DNA from 2 places in the Lysinibacillus sp. NPDC058147 genome. Region 1 is predicted to be linked to the other one. Evidence: a T-box and tRNA genes for the amino acid it is inferred to sense, from the RefSeq annotation. Region 1 holds a T-box; the other holds one or more tRNA genes.
The links. The T-box of region 1 lies ahead of leuS (leucine--tRNA ligase). A T-box ahead of a tRNA ligase gene usually reads a tRNA of that ligase, here a tRNA-Leu.

Region 1 (6,971 bases):
ACACGCACAATTCATTCCTTTGAAAATCTGTGACATCCGTCTGAGGCTTTATCTTCATTCAATAGAATTAGATGTTTCCCTCACCCATTGAAAGGAATCAAACACTTCTACTGAGGCGGCGGCTTTTTGCAACTGAGGTTTCACTACATTTGCTGAATGAAGATAATTTGATTGTGAAAGGAGAATCTCACCATGAATATATTAATCGCAGACGATGAGCCTTTAGAGCTTGAGCAAATGATTTATTTATTAAAGCCACATTTTCCTAATTGGACTTTTCATACTGCTCAGGATGCCTCACAAGCTCTTCAATTAGCTAAAAAGCATCGTATGACTATCTCCTTTTTGGATATTCAAATGCCTGGGAAAGATGGAATCACATTAGGCAAAGAACTAAAAGAACTTTATGAATTAGACATTATTATGGTGACAGCTTATCAAACCTTCGAATATGCCCAACAAGCATTACGTATCGGAGTTAAAGATTATCTTACAAAGCCTGTCATTGCTAGTGAGTTAAATGATATTGTAGAGAAATACAAAGTGTGGAGTTCTAACCATGATGCTATTCAAAGTGCACTTTCCTATATTCATGAAAACTATCATGAAAAACTTAGTTTAAATATCATCGCTGAAAAGATACATTTGAACCCTAGCTATTTAAGTCGCAAATTTTTAGAAGAGCAGTCCATTGGTATCAATGAATATATTAATAATTTCCGCTTAGAGATGGCCATCAAGAAAATGAATGAAAATCTGGACGCAAGCATGTCTGCTATTGCCGAGAGCTGTGGATTTAATAGCCAACACTATTTTAGTGTAGCTTTTAAGAAAAAGTACAATCAGTCACCACGTCAGTATAAATTATCAAAGATGAGTAAAGGCAATTGATCCTATGTTAAGAAAATTTTCAACGTTAGTACCATTTGCAAGTTTAAGCACAGCAGCAGGCGTCATTACTATTTTAACCAGATGGATTGATGGAAATTTATTGTTATCCTCTCCATCTGCACTTATTTCGTATGGCTTTATGGCGGGCATTTGTTATACATTAGCAACGGCCATTTCGTTTATTATTCTTGGATCTTTTTTAAATAAGAGTGACTACACGCGAAGCCAGCACAAACAAAGCTTTTTAATCTTTACCATGCAGCAAAAATTAAGTGGCATGAATTTAAGAGTTATTCACTTATTCTATCTCTTTACAGGCATTGAACTTTGGCTTATTCAGATTATAAGTATTAGCGTTTTATCAGAAATTATGTTAAATATACCGGTGCCAATTACAATTCTACTATTTTTGATAGCTATGTTACTTCTTGATCGATTAATGTCCGTGAAGGGGATACTATGGTTAGAAATTTTATTTATCATTGCCCTTTTTTCGTTACTAATCTTTATCCCTATTTATTATTTTGTTCTAAACGGTGCAAGCCAAGTATATGAAGGAATTCGGTTATATCATCCTTATTTATTTTACTTTAAAAATAGCGAAATCCTCCTATTCTATATCATTATTCAATTAGCCGTTTTAGGACGAGTGCTATTTGATAAATCAACTTGGTATCTAATAGCCTTTATCAAACCTAAAAAAGTACGCCGTAGCTTATTCTCATCAGGCGTTATTTTTGCATTATTATCATTGTCTTTTACTGCGATATTAATGATTGCTTTATACAGCGGGGCTTATGGGCAATTTCAAATTTTAATCCTTACATTTTTATATGAGGTGCAACCAGGTTTTCTTATGTTTGCTTTTCTTGTCATCATATTACTGGCAATTGCGACAACCTTACTTGTAGAAATGCGTGCAACAAAACGATTTTTCACCACTAGAAGACGTTATTATTATTATTTAATAGCTTTAATCGTTATGTTGTTTTCCTTATTTATATCCATAGATTTAACTATATTAGGAGTTATTTATACATTTGCCTTTCTTCACATTTCCATGTTGCCTTTTACGATTATACTTTTATTTACGAATAGAAGTATCCATAAACATAGCTGGCTTGTTATTTTGATCTCTATCATAACAGGAGTTATAGTTAGTTTATTCTTCAACGTGTTATATGGATTAGCTGTTAGCTTTATAATTTCTTGCATCTATCAATTCATGCTTCAGGCCGAAAATGTAGAGAGTAGTCAATTCAAATAATTAAAAAGCCTGAGCCCATTTACAGTTTCGGGCTCAGGTTTCTTATTGTCGTTAAAAATGGCTAATATTCGGGGTGATGAATACCTGTATTTTCCCTTGCCATTTCCCAAGCTCATTCCGTTCGTTTCCCCATGTTTAACAATATAAATAGTAGTCAAATTCTCTCCCCCCCCACTATTCCGACTTATTAAGATCGATAAAATGTAAAAAAAGACAGAATCAAAATTTGATTCTGCCTTTATCTTATTATTAATGAAATGATCCAACCATTAAAAATGCTTCGGTTAAGACTCCCCAGTGCTGTAGCAGGTAATCTTAACTTTTATACAAGCATGTAGTTAGTTGTTTCCTTCATTTATTTAACTACGATATTAACAAGCTTGCCTGGAATGACAATAATTTTTACTAAGTTTTTGCCTGCCATGTATTCTTGTACTTTTTCATCTGCAAGTGCTACTTTTTCGATTTCCTCTTTTGAAGCATCTTTCGCTACGATGATTTTTGCACGTACTTTACCGGCAACTTGAACTGCGACTTCCACTTCATCATCAACAAGTTTAGACTCGTCATATGTTGGCCATTGCGCGTATGAAAGTGTTTCGCCATGACCTAATATCTGCCATAACTCTTCAGCAACGTGTGGAACCATTGGAGCTAGCATCTTCACAAAGCCTTCAGCGTAAGCTGTTGGAATAACATCCGCTTTGTAGCAATCATTGATGAATACCATCATTTGTGAAATAGCCGTATTGAAGCGAATACCTTCGTAATCCTCTGTCACTTTTTTCACAGTTTGATGATATGATTTTTCAAGAGTTTTGTCATCAGAAGCTAGAATTTTCGCCGCGATTGTACCATCTTCTTCATTGACAAATAGACGCCAAATTCGATCTAAGAAGCGACGTGCCCCGTCTAAGCCATTTGTTGACCATGCAACAGATGCTTCAAGTGGACCCATAAACATTTCATATAGACGTAAAGTATCCGCACCATGCGAAGAAATGATTTCATCAGGGTTAACGACATTACCTTTTGATTTAGACATTTTTTCATTACCTTCACCAAGAATCATCCCTTGGTTAAATAATTTATGGAATGGCTCTTTCGTGTGTACAACACCTAAATCGTATAATACTTTGTGCCAGAAGCGAGCGTATAGTAAGTGTAATACCGCATGCTCTGCTCCACCGATATAAATATCAACTGGTAACCAGCGTTTCAGTAACTCAGGGTCTGCAATTGCTTCTTTATTTGTTGGGTCAATATAACGTATGAAGTACCAGCTAGAACCTGCCCACTGTGGCATTGTGTTCGTTTCGCGACGACCTTTTTTGCCAGTTTCAGGATCAACAACATTTACCCACTCAGAAATATTCGCTAATGGCGATTCACCAGTGCCTGAAGGACGAATATTATCTGTTTTTGGTAGCATTAATGGTAATTCTGATTCCGGTACTGGTGTCGTTGTACCATCTTCCCAATGAATCATAGGGATTGGCTCACCCCAGTAACGCTGACGAGAGAATAACCAATCGCGAAGACGGTACGAGATTTTCTTCTCTCCTACGCCTTTTTCCTCAAGCCATTTAATTGCTTTAGCAATACCGTCTTCTTTGTTTAAGCCATCAAGGAAGTCAGAGTTAATGTGCTTACCATCTCCTGTAAATGCTTCTTTACTAATGTCTCCACCTTCAAGAACAGGGATAATTTCTAAACCAAATTCTGTTGCAAATTCATAGTCACGCTCATCATGTGCTGGAACCGCCATGATTGCACCAGTACCATATGATACTAATACGTAGTCTGCAATCCAAATCGGCATTTTCTTACCGTTAATTGGATTCACTGCATAGGCACCTGTGAATACGCCTGTTTTTTCTTTCGCTAGATCTGTACGCTCTAGATCAGATTTCATTTTTACTTTATCTAAATAAGCTTCAACAGCTTGACGTTGTTCAGCAGTTGTAATTTGCTCCACCAATTGATGCTCAGGTGCAAGAACACAGTATGTAGCACCAAATAATGTATCAGGACGAGTTGTAAATACTGTGAAGTTTTCATCTGTTCCATCGATATCAAATGTTACTTCTGCACCTTCTGAACGACCAATCCAGTTACGCTGCATATCTTTAATAGACTCTGGCCAATCAACTTCCTCTAAGTCGTCGATTAAACGATCAGCATAGGCAGTAATTTTAAGCATCCATTGCTTCATCGGACGACGTTCTACAGGGTGACCACCACGCTCTGATTTTCCATCAATAACTTCTTCGTTTGCAAGTACTGTTCCTAGTGCAGGGCACCAGTTTACAGCTACTTCATCTACATAAGCTAAGCCTTTTTTATAAAGTTGGATAAAGATCCATTGTGTCCATTTATAATAGTCTGGATCTGTTGTGTTAATTTCACGATCCCAATCATAGCTAAAGCCTAGCTCTTGGATTTGACGCTTGAATGTCGCAATATTTTTCGCTGTGAATTCTGCTGGGTCATTTCCTGTATCAAGTGCATATTGTTCTGCTGGTAAACCGAATGCGTCCCAGCCCATTGGATGTAGGACGTTATAGCCTTGCATGCGCTTGAAGCGTGAAAGGATATCTGTTGCTGTATAGCCCTCTGGATGTCCTACGTGAAGACCTGCACCAGATGGGTACGGGAACATATCTAATGCATAAAATTTTGGTTTTTCAGTTTCATTTTCAGTTTTGAAAGTTTTGTTATCAGCCCAATATTGCTGCCACTTTTTTTCAATTTGTTGATGATTAAAACTCATTATTTTTCCTCCTTTGAATGCGTCATACTTTTCACTTAAAGAATTGACAAAATATTTAAAAAATAAAAAAACTCGCCCCTTTCTTTGTCAGAAAGGGACGAGAGAATTCGTATCTCCCGCGGTACCACCCACATTAGTGATTACACTCGGCTCTTGCTTCCTTAACGCGGAAGGAACGGCACGCGCTATCTCACGCGGGCAGACTCAGAAGGCGAGTTCAATTTGCTTTCTTACTAGCTCCCACCAACCGCTAGCTCTCTAAAAAGAACCACAAATTTACTATTCCTCATCATTGTCTTTACAAGTATTGCATTTATTCTAATGGAAAGTACTGAAAAGCACAAGACTTTGTTTACATCCTACCCATTATTGAACAATTCAAACCCCAGCTATTTTAAACTACGAGAAAGCTCCGTAAAAATAACCCCTAACGCATAAGCACCAGCATCCGGATAACCTAGGCTTCTTTCACCAACTGTACCAGCGCGCCCCATTCGTGCAACGATTTCTTTTGTATATTCTGCTCCTTTAACAGCAGCCTCTGCCCCTTTTCCAAAGGCAGTTTTAACATCCGCACCAGCCGCAGCACTTTCTGTCCAAACATTTACACAAGGTACAAGCGCATCTACAAGCGTTTTATCGCCTACCTCTGCCCCTCTTCCGAAAGAGCGCTCACCGATAGACTGTATGCCTTTAAGCGCAGCTTGTAACATTTCAGCAAACTCTCCGACCGTTAATTCCATTTTTCCTTCTACAGCTTTACCCGCAGCTCGGAAAGCCCCTCCCCAAATGGGGCCAGAAGCGCCTCCGCAATGCTCCATAATTACCATAGAACACGCACCAAGAAATGTCCCAATATTTAAATGTTCATGACCTAAAATTGAGCTCCACTCTCGTTTTAATTGCTTAAATCCTTTAGCAACGCTCATTCCGAAATCGCCATCACCTGCATGTGTATCTAATTCGCAGAAAGGTACTTCGTTCTTAATAATAATCTCGCTCATTTTATCTACAAGATAAATTATATTATTTAATGTGATTACCTCACCGTTGATGATACCGTATTCTTCCACTGTTTCTGTCTCAAAGAAAACTTGTTTCTTTTCTACGTGGTCATTAATATCTACATATTCTACACTATCAACTGGTCCCTCTACCTTAAATGCAGGTGTATTACATTCTTTCGATAGTAATGTTTTCAGTTCATTATCTAGTTTCATTACCGTTAGAGAAATCCCTGCCATATCAATACTTGTCATGTAATTGCCGACAAACGTTCTATTGATTCGTATATTACTTTTACTCAACTCTCTAGTCACCGCATTGTTAAACAGATACAGTTCTTGAAGCGGTGTACCACCAAAACCATTTACTAGGACAGCAATTTCAGCATCTTCATCTAGTTCTAAATCTTTCATAAGATCATTTGTCATACGGAAGGCTAATTCATCTGCAGTCATCATTTTTTCGCGTTTTCTTCCTGGTTCTCCATGAATACCGACACCATACTCCATCTCATCTTCATCCAATTTGAAAGTCGGTGATCCACTGGCTGGAACCGTGCAGGAAGTTAGTGCTAGACCAATTGTTCGAACATTTGCCGCTGCTTTTTCCGCTACAGCTTTAACCTGCAGTAAATCCATTCCTTCTTCTGCTGCCGCACCAGCGATTTTATGCACTAACACAACTCCCGCAACGCCGCGGCGTCCCACAGTATAAAGACTATCCTCTACTGCAATATCATCATCTACGCGGACGTACTCTACTTGAATGCCATCCTCAGTAGCTAAGTGAGCACCATTTTTAAAGTTCATAATATCTCCGCTGTAATTTTTAATAATGAGCAGTGTACCTTTTTTGCTAGCTGTTGCTTTAATTGCTTGATATACCTGTATTTGTGAAGGAGAAGCAAAGACATCACCACATACGGCAGCATCCAGCATTCCTTTTCCTACTAATCCCGCATGTGCTGGTTCATGTCCACTACCGCCACCGCTAATTAAAGTTACCTTATTTTCATTCATTTCTTTTTTCTTAATT
Region 2 (6,971 bases), on a different contig from region 1:
GTTAAGCTCTTTAGCGCCAATGGTAGTTGGGGGCTTCCCCCTGTGAGAGTAGGACGTCGCTAGGCTATATGATAAAATTATTCCGAAGTAGCTCAGTTGGTAGTAGCACCTGACTGTTAATCAGGTTGTCGCAGGTTCGAGTCCTGCCTTCGGAGCCATTCTTGGAGAGTTGTCCGAGTGGCCGAAGGAGCACGATTGGAAATCGTGTAGGCGGTTAACACTGTCTCAAGGGTTCAAATCCCTTACTCTCCGCCAGCACTTTAAGGATTTTTCATTCCAAACGAAGGCCCCTTGGTCAAGTGGTTAAGACACCGCCCTTTCACGGCGGTAACACGGGTTCGAATCCCGTAGGGGTCACCATTTAATACCCAGATGGAGGATTAGCTCAGCTGGGAGAGCATCTGCCTTACAAGCAGAGGGTCGGCGGTTCGAGCCCGTCATCCTCCACCATTATTTAAATAAATTACCTTATTATCGCGGGGTGGAGCAGTGGTAGCTCGTCGGGCTCATAACCCGAAGGTCGTTGGTTCAAATCCGGCCCCCGCAACCAAAATGGTCCCGTGGTGTAGCGGTTAACATGCCTGCCTGTCACGCAGGAGATCGCCGGTTCGATCCCGGTCGGGACCGCCATTTTTTAAAAAATATGGGTCAGTAGCTCAGTTGGTAGAGCATTAGATTGAAGCTCTAAGTGTCGGCGGTTCGATTCCGTCCTGACCCACCATATTTTTTTGCCGGTGTAGCTCAGTTGGTAGAGCAACTGACTTGTAATCAGTAGGTCGTGGGTTCGACTCCTATCGCCGGCACCATGGCTTTTCCGGAGGGGTAGCGAAGTGGCTAAACGCGGCGGACTGTAAATCCGCTCCTTAGGGTTCGGCGGTTCGAATCCGTCCCCCTCCACCAGTTTTTATTTAATAGGGGCATAGTTCAACGGTAGAATAGAGGTCTCCAAAACCTTTGGTGTGGGTTCGATTCCTACTGCCCCTGCCAATTAATTTTATGGCGATTGTGGCGAAGTGGTTAACGCACCGGATTGTGGTTCCGGCATTCGTGGGTTCGATTCCCATCAGTCGCCCCATTTTCAATAAAATTAATAAATACAATATAACAATGGCGATTGTGGCGAAGTGGTTAACGCACCGGATTGTGGTTCCGGCATTCGAGGGTTCGATTCCCTTCAGTCGCCCCATTGTTGGGGTATAGCCAAGCGGTAAGGCAACGGATTTTGATTCCGTCATGCCTAGGTTCGAATCCTAGTACCCCAGCCATTTTTTGCGGAAGTAGTTCAGTGGTAGAACACCACCTTGCCAAGGTGGGGGTCGCGAGTTCGAACCTCGTCTTCCGCTCCAAATATTATGGCGGCATAGCCAAGTGGTAAGGCACAGGTCTGCAACACCTTTATCACCGGTTCAAATCCGGTTGCCGCCTCCATAATTTATTACTTAATCGGTTTATCCGATTTTTTTTATCTCCATTATGCCGGTGTGGCGGAATTGGCAGACGCGCACGACTCAAAATCGTGTTCCTTTGGAGTGTCGGTTCGACCCCGACCACCGGTATCATTAGAAGTTTCTTAGTCAAGATAAGAAATACTTGAAAGCCCATAAACCTTGTATATCAAGGTTTATGGGCTTTTTTCGTTTTAAAGAAAACGATAAGAATTGAATTCATTTTACACAAGAAGAAACCTTGATAATACTGCTTTCTTTAGCAGTAAGTCATATAAATTTTATACAAATTGTTCTCAAATCCCTTATGAGTATCGATTATTAATTGTATTAAATATAAAAAACGCATATGCATAAAAGTGATATATTATTATGCACACGTTACGCAGGAATTATGTGCAGATATTTTTTGCCTCTGGATCTAATTCCAATTTAGCTTGAGCATGTTAGGACGATGTGATTAAGAATAAAGCGAATGTGGAAGATAGTAATTCCACATTCGCTTCTTTTGTTTAAGTAATGATAAAGGTTCTTTAAAACTATCTTAGAATTACTTCTTTTCTGTGGTAAAGTAAAATATGGAAAGTATAGGAGGAATTATTCCAATCCATAATGTAGTATTCCATCCTCCAATTGCATAGGCCCATCCTCCGATTGCTGACCCAATCGCACCACCAAAAAAGAAAATTGCCATGAATAGTCCATTTAGACGACTACGAACTTCGGGACTCAACGAGAAAAGCGCACGTTGGCTGAGCACAAGATTTGCGGATACTCCAGCATCTAACAATAAGGATGAAACTACGAGAACAGCAATTCCAATAGGTGAACTAGTATGGATAATAAGCGGCAATAAAAGAGAAATGACAACAATAAAAAGTGCTATCCCTGTTGCAGGTCTAGTCATGCCACGATCAGCAATTCGTCCTGCAATAGGCGCGGCTACTGCACCAGCGACTCCAACAAGCGCGAATAACGCAACGTCTTTCTGAGAAAAATGAAAGGCAGGGCTAGTTAACAGTTGTGGAACTGTTGTCCAAAATAAACTAAAAGATGCAAACACACCTGCATGATATGCAGCTCGACGGCGTAAAATTGGGGTTGTTCGTAACAAATGCCACATAGAACCGAGTAGAGCTATATAGTGTGTGTCGGTTGAAGGTTTTCTTCTAGGTAACACCTTCGAAAGTACAATAGCCAAAACCATTATAGTTATTGCAGACAAAATGAATATGGCATGCCAGTCAAGAAACTCAGCAACTAAGCTCGACAAAGGACGTGAGAGCATGATTCCAAGTAACAAACCGCTCATGACATTGCCGACAACACGGCCACGTGAAGAATCGGATGCAAGATATGATGCAAAAGGTACGAGTACTTGCGTAGCTACCGAACCTAAACCTATGACAAACAAAGCGACTAAGAACAGCAAAATTTGTTTCGTCATTGCTGTGATTGCAAGGGCAACTGCCGTCATAAGTAAAGATGAGACAATTAGCTTCCGATTTTCAAGAATATCTCCTAAAGGCACGATAAATAGCAAACCGACAACGTAACCAATTTGCGTTAACGTAACGATTAAGCCAGAACTGTTTGCTGACAATCCAATTGATGAGCTAATTATCCCAACTAAGGGCTGCGCGTAATATAAATTAGCTACAATGATACCGCATGCGGCAGCCAAAAGAATAGTTAACCAAGAAGGAATATTTTTTTCGATTGTTTGTTTCTTTATATCAGTCATTTTGTACAACTCCTTGTATGTGAAATATAATGCTTTACTGTTAAAAATACGTTGTGTAGTTTCCCTCCTTAAGTTAGTTAATTATTTTTATTTTAAAATACTGAACGTTTAGTATATAAAATCATTAACCACATAATATACTGAACGTATAGTTTTGTAAATAGGCAATTTCAACTTTCTGTTTTTTTATTTAATTGATATACTGAACATACAGTTTATTAATTTCGGAAGAAAGGTGGTATTTATGATGAATGGAAAAAGAGGCAGACCACGTAATTTAGAAGCACAAAATTCAATCCTTTCCGCATCTTATGATTTATTGTTGGAAAATGGGTTTCAGGCTGTCACAGTTGATAAAATCGCAGAATATGCCCAAGTTAGCAAAGCAACTATTTATAAATGGTGGCCAAACAAGGCTGCAGTAGTGATGGATGGTTTCCTTTATGCTGCCTCTGAAAGATTGCCTGTGCCTGATACTGGTTCGGCGTACAATGATATTCTAATTCACGCTACAAATTTAACCAAGTTTTTGACAAGCCGGGAGGGAACCATAATTACGCAGTTATTGGGTGAAGGACAGTTTGATTCAGGATTGGCAGATGCCTATCGTACTCGATATTTCCATCCCCGCCGACTTGAAGCAAGGAGTCTTTTGGAAAAAGGAATTCAACGTGGTGAATTGAAAAAAAGTATCGACATTGATATATGTATTGATTTAATTTACGGTCCAATCTTCTATCGATTACTGGTGACAGGCGAAACGTTAGATGAATCATATGTACAACAATTAATATTAAACGCTTTTGATGGAATTCGTTCTTCCTAGTTGTAAAAATAGGTTTAACCGAATCATCTTATTTAGCATTCTAGAAAGATTTTTTAAAAATGATGTAACTTTGCTGAATACTATTCTTAGCAGGCTTATAAATCGCATTCAGCGGGCAATTTTTTTAATTTTGTCCGCTGAATATAATTGTGTAATTAAATATGTGTTCGTTTCTTGAGAATCCCATTTTCTAATTCATTATGAATAAATATTATTTATTCTACAGGAGCCATATTGTTGTAGATTACGTCGGCAGTGACTTTTCCAGTACTAACATCTTGAGATGTGTAACCAGAAATGAAGTTTCCTACTTTAAATTCTTTTTGCAACAGTTCTTCTGATGGTTTCGCTGCAGTTGGGCCATTGATCCCTAGCTGGGTTTTGTTTGTTACCGTTACCCATAAATTGCCGATCTTAAAGCTTTTACCGTTTGTACTAACCTCAGTAATCGTTCCCTCGATATTCACAGCTGCTTTGGCTGTGATTTGCGGTCTGTTCGTATCTACTGAAGTACTTTGCGTGTCGGTCTTCGAGTGCTGTATCATCGTGTATGAACCTGTCAATACTGTACAGACTGTGGCTATCAGGCCCAAGTTTTTTAAGGATAATTTCATGCTACTTTTATTCATTTTAGTTTCCTCCTTAATTGGTGTTGATTGAATAAGTTTTTTATAAGTTTCTTCTTTGAATCTATCGTTCATCTTCACCTTATCTATCGCCGATTTATAGCTAGATTTCCTCATTCTCAAGCCCTCCAATCTTTTCTTTTAAAAGAAGGCGTCCACGCGCAAGCCAAGTACCCACTGTTGCTGGCTTTGCCTGCAGGATCTCTGCAATTTCTTGGATCGTATATCCCTCATAATAGTGCAGATGGATGGGAATTCGATATTTTTTATCCAGAGCTAATACTGCCTGTAATAACTCATTCTCTTCCTTAGGGAGGTAGCTTAAGTTCTCAGGAATTGGATTTCTGCTGCGGAACCAACCGGTTTTCAACATGTTTTTGCTTTTGTTAATGGTTGTGCGTATGAGCCAAGCTTTTTCATGTTCAGTGTTGTTGAATACAGGGGAATTCTGCAAATAAGTTAAAAATACCTCTTGTGTAACCTCTTCAGCATCCGCTACATTTTTTAGATATGCGAACGCCACTTTTATCAGACTCTGGGAATATAACTCCAGTATCCGTTGCAAAGCATCATGAACTTCTAGAGAATGATGCACCCCACCATCTCCTTTCACTTTAAATACAACTGAGGGCGCCTTTATTTTTCATTGAGAATAGAATTTCTTTAAAATATTATTTTAAGCTGAGTTCACAAGTTGTCTAAAAAGGAACAAGCAAAATTCTCAAGTTCTATAATGTAACATGTTATGGAGTTAAAGATTGCACAATAGAAGCAACACAGGACGAAAAGTTGTTTGTGGATGCAATTAAAATTAAGAAATAAAAGGACCAAATATTATTGGTTTTAATTATAGATGGTTTTGCCGATTGGGAAGCAAGTTATGTGACTACAGAAGGGTATATATTTGCGATAAGTTATTGGATAAATATACGATCCACTCAAATAGTCAATTATTTGAGTGGATCTACTTGTTTTTTATTTATTTGCAGTAGTCTCTATATACGAAACAATAGATTAATTAAAACCCTTTACTTAACCAAGTTGTGGCAAGATCAATTGCTCCACGTGCAGCTTCAGTTTTGGCTAAGGCGTTGAGCATCACGAAATTGTGAATGATACCTTGGAAACGTACTGCAGTGACCGGAATACCTGCTTCACGAAGTTTATTGGCATATGCTTCTCCCTCGTCACGAAGTACATCAGTTTCAGTAAAAAATGATTCAGATGTTAGGAAGCCTAAATGTAGTAAAGCCTTATGGAAATGTAAAAGGCGGTATCAAGTATGTAGATTGGAAAGTCTGGAATATGATTAGATAGAAACATAAAATCGTGGTGAGTTTCCTAGTAAAACAAATCTACTTAGCGGATTAATTAAATTCTGTAATAGAACTTAGACTGAAAAAGATAAGGGGTAACCCGCAAAGTCAGGGCTGAACTTGTAAATGTTTTGTATATATCTCTCGTTTATATTTAAATATCTAGAAATCTGTCGAAAAAAGACCAGATTACTAATGAAAAAAAAAGCATTTGTAAATAAAGAGGGAGATGAGTAAAACCATTACAAAAAATCTATAAAGTTTTTAAAAAGATTGGAGGAACAAACATGCAAACAAAAAAACAACAAAAATGGTGGAAACGCTCTCTCAACACTTTTCTTGCCACAGTACTAATCGCAAGTAGTATCTCATTTGTTGGTGTTCCACAAGAGGCAAAAGCAGCAATAAATGATACGCCAATATCATCCCCAGCAGGTGTAGATGGTGCAGCTTTATGGCTTCGACCAGATAAAGGAATTAGTACTGAAAGTGGAGAGCTTGTATCTGAATGGAAGGATCAAAGTAGCCTAGCAAATGATGCTACACAGAGTACAGCAACTTTCCAACCAACATATAGAAATGATGCACAATATAATGTGAATTTTAATCCGACGTTGGAGTTTAATAATAAGTATCTCAATTTGGATGTAGCAAAGCTTCCTACAGGAAAAGAGCCTCGAACAATTGTGGCAGTAGCAGCAACAAATACTCCAACAGGTAATCATTACATTATTTCATGGGGAAATCCAGCATCTGGTCAAATGATGGGGATGTTACAGTATAGTACAGCAATGGGAGCATTGTCTGGATATGGTACTCAATTTGCAACTGGTGCTAATTTCTGGCAACCGAAAGTACCAAATGAGCTTTTTGGTACATTTGACGGCATTAATGGTGCTTTATACAGTAAAATGCAACTCATAGGTCAAGGTACCAGACCGTGGAATACAGCTAATACACAGGCAAGAGTAGGTTCTATTGTTTACGGAAGTTCTAGTCCTTCAGAACCATGGA

Region 2: it encodes a tRNA-Leu, which carries the amino acid that the T-box ahead of leuS (leucine--tRNA ligase) is inferred to sense. The anticodon was not compared.

What each region holds. Positions count from the first base shown of each region.
Region 1 covers NZ_JBHVUJ010000001.1:40,079-47,049, reverse strand. Annotated here, with positions in the region: gene ACFVT8_RS00200 (response regulator transcription factor) at 193-891, shown strand; gene ACFVT8_RS00195 (permease) at 896-2,158, shown strand; gene leuS (leucine--tRNA ligase) at 2,514-4,931, opposite strand; T-box leader at 5,022-5,233, opposite strand; gene dhaK (dihydroxyacetone kinase subunit DhaK) at 5,321-6,971, opposite strand, start outside.
Region 2 covers NZ_JBHVUJ010000005.1:258-7,228, forward strand. Annotated here, with positions in the region: rRNA gene rrf (5S ribosomal RNA) at 1-65, shown strand, start outside; tRNA gene ACFVT8_RS15410 (tRNA-Asn) at 82-158, shown strand; tRNA gene ACFVT8_RS15415 (tRNA-Ser) at 164-255, shown strand; tRNA gene ACFVT8_RS15420 (tRNA-Glu) at 286-360, shown strand; tRNA gene ACFVT8_RS15425 (tRNA-Val) at 375-450, shown strand; tRNA gene ACFVT8_RS15430 (tRNA-Met) at 476-550, shown strand; tRNA gene ACFVT8_RS15435 (tRNA-Asp) at 555-630, shown strand; tRNA gene ACFVT8_RS15440 (tRNA-Phe) at 646-721, shown strand; tRNA gene ACFVT8_RS15445 (tRNA-Thr) at 731-806, shown strand; tRNA gene ACFVT8_RS15450 (tRNA-Tyr) at 817-900, shown strand; tRNA gene ACFVT8_RS15455 (tRNA-Trp) at 914-987, shown strand; tRNA gene ACFVT8_RS15460 (tRNA-His) at 1,000-1,075, shown strand; tRNA gene ACFVT8_RS15465 (tRNA-His) at 1,111-1,186, shown strand; tRNA gene ACFVT8_RS15470 (tRNA-Gln) at 1,191-1,265, shown strand; tRNA gene ACFVT8_RS15475 (tRNA-Gly) at 1,272-1,346, shown strand; tRNA gene ACFVT8_RS15480 (tRNA-Cys) at 1,355-1,428, shown strand; tRNA gene ACFVT8_RS15485 (tRNA-Leu) at 1,476-1,556, shown strand; gene ACFVT8_RS15490 (MFS transporter) at 1,996-3,189, opposite strand; gene ACFVT8_RS15495 (TetR/AcrR family transcriptional regulator) at 3,437-4,015, shown strand; gene ACFVT8_RS15500 (hypothetical protein) at 4,231-4,758, opposite strand; gene ACFVT8_RS15505 (RNA polymerase sigma factor) at 4,745-5,236, opposite strand; partial or broken gene ACFVT8_RS15510 (alpha/beta hydrolase) at 5,660-5,848, opposite strand; gene ACFVT8_RS15515 (DUF8202 domain-containing protein) at 6,245-6,971, shown strand, end outside.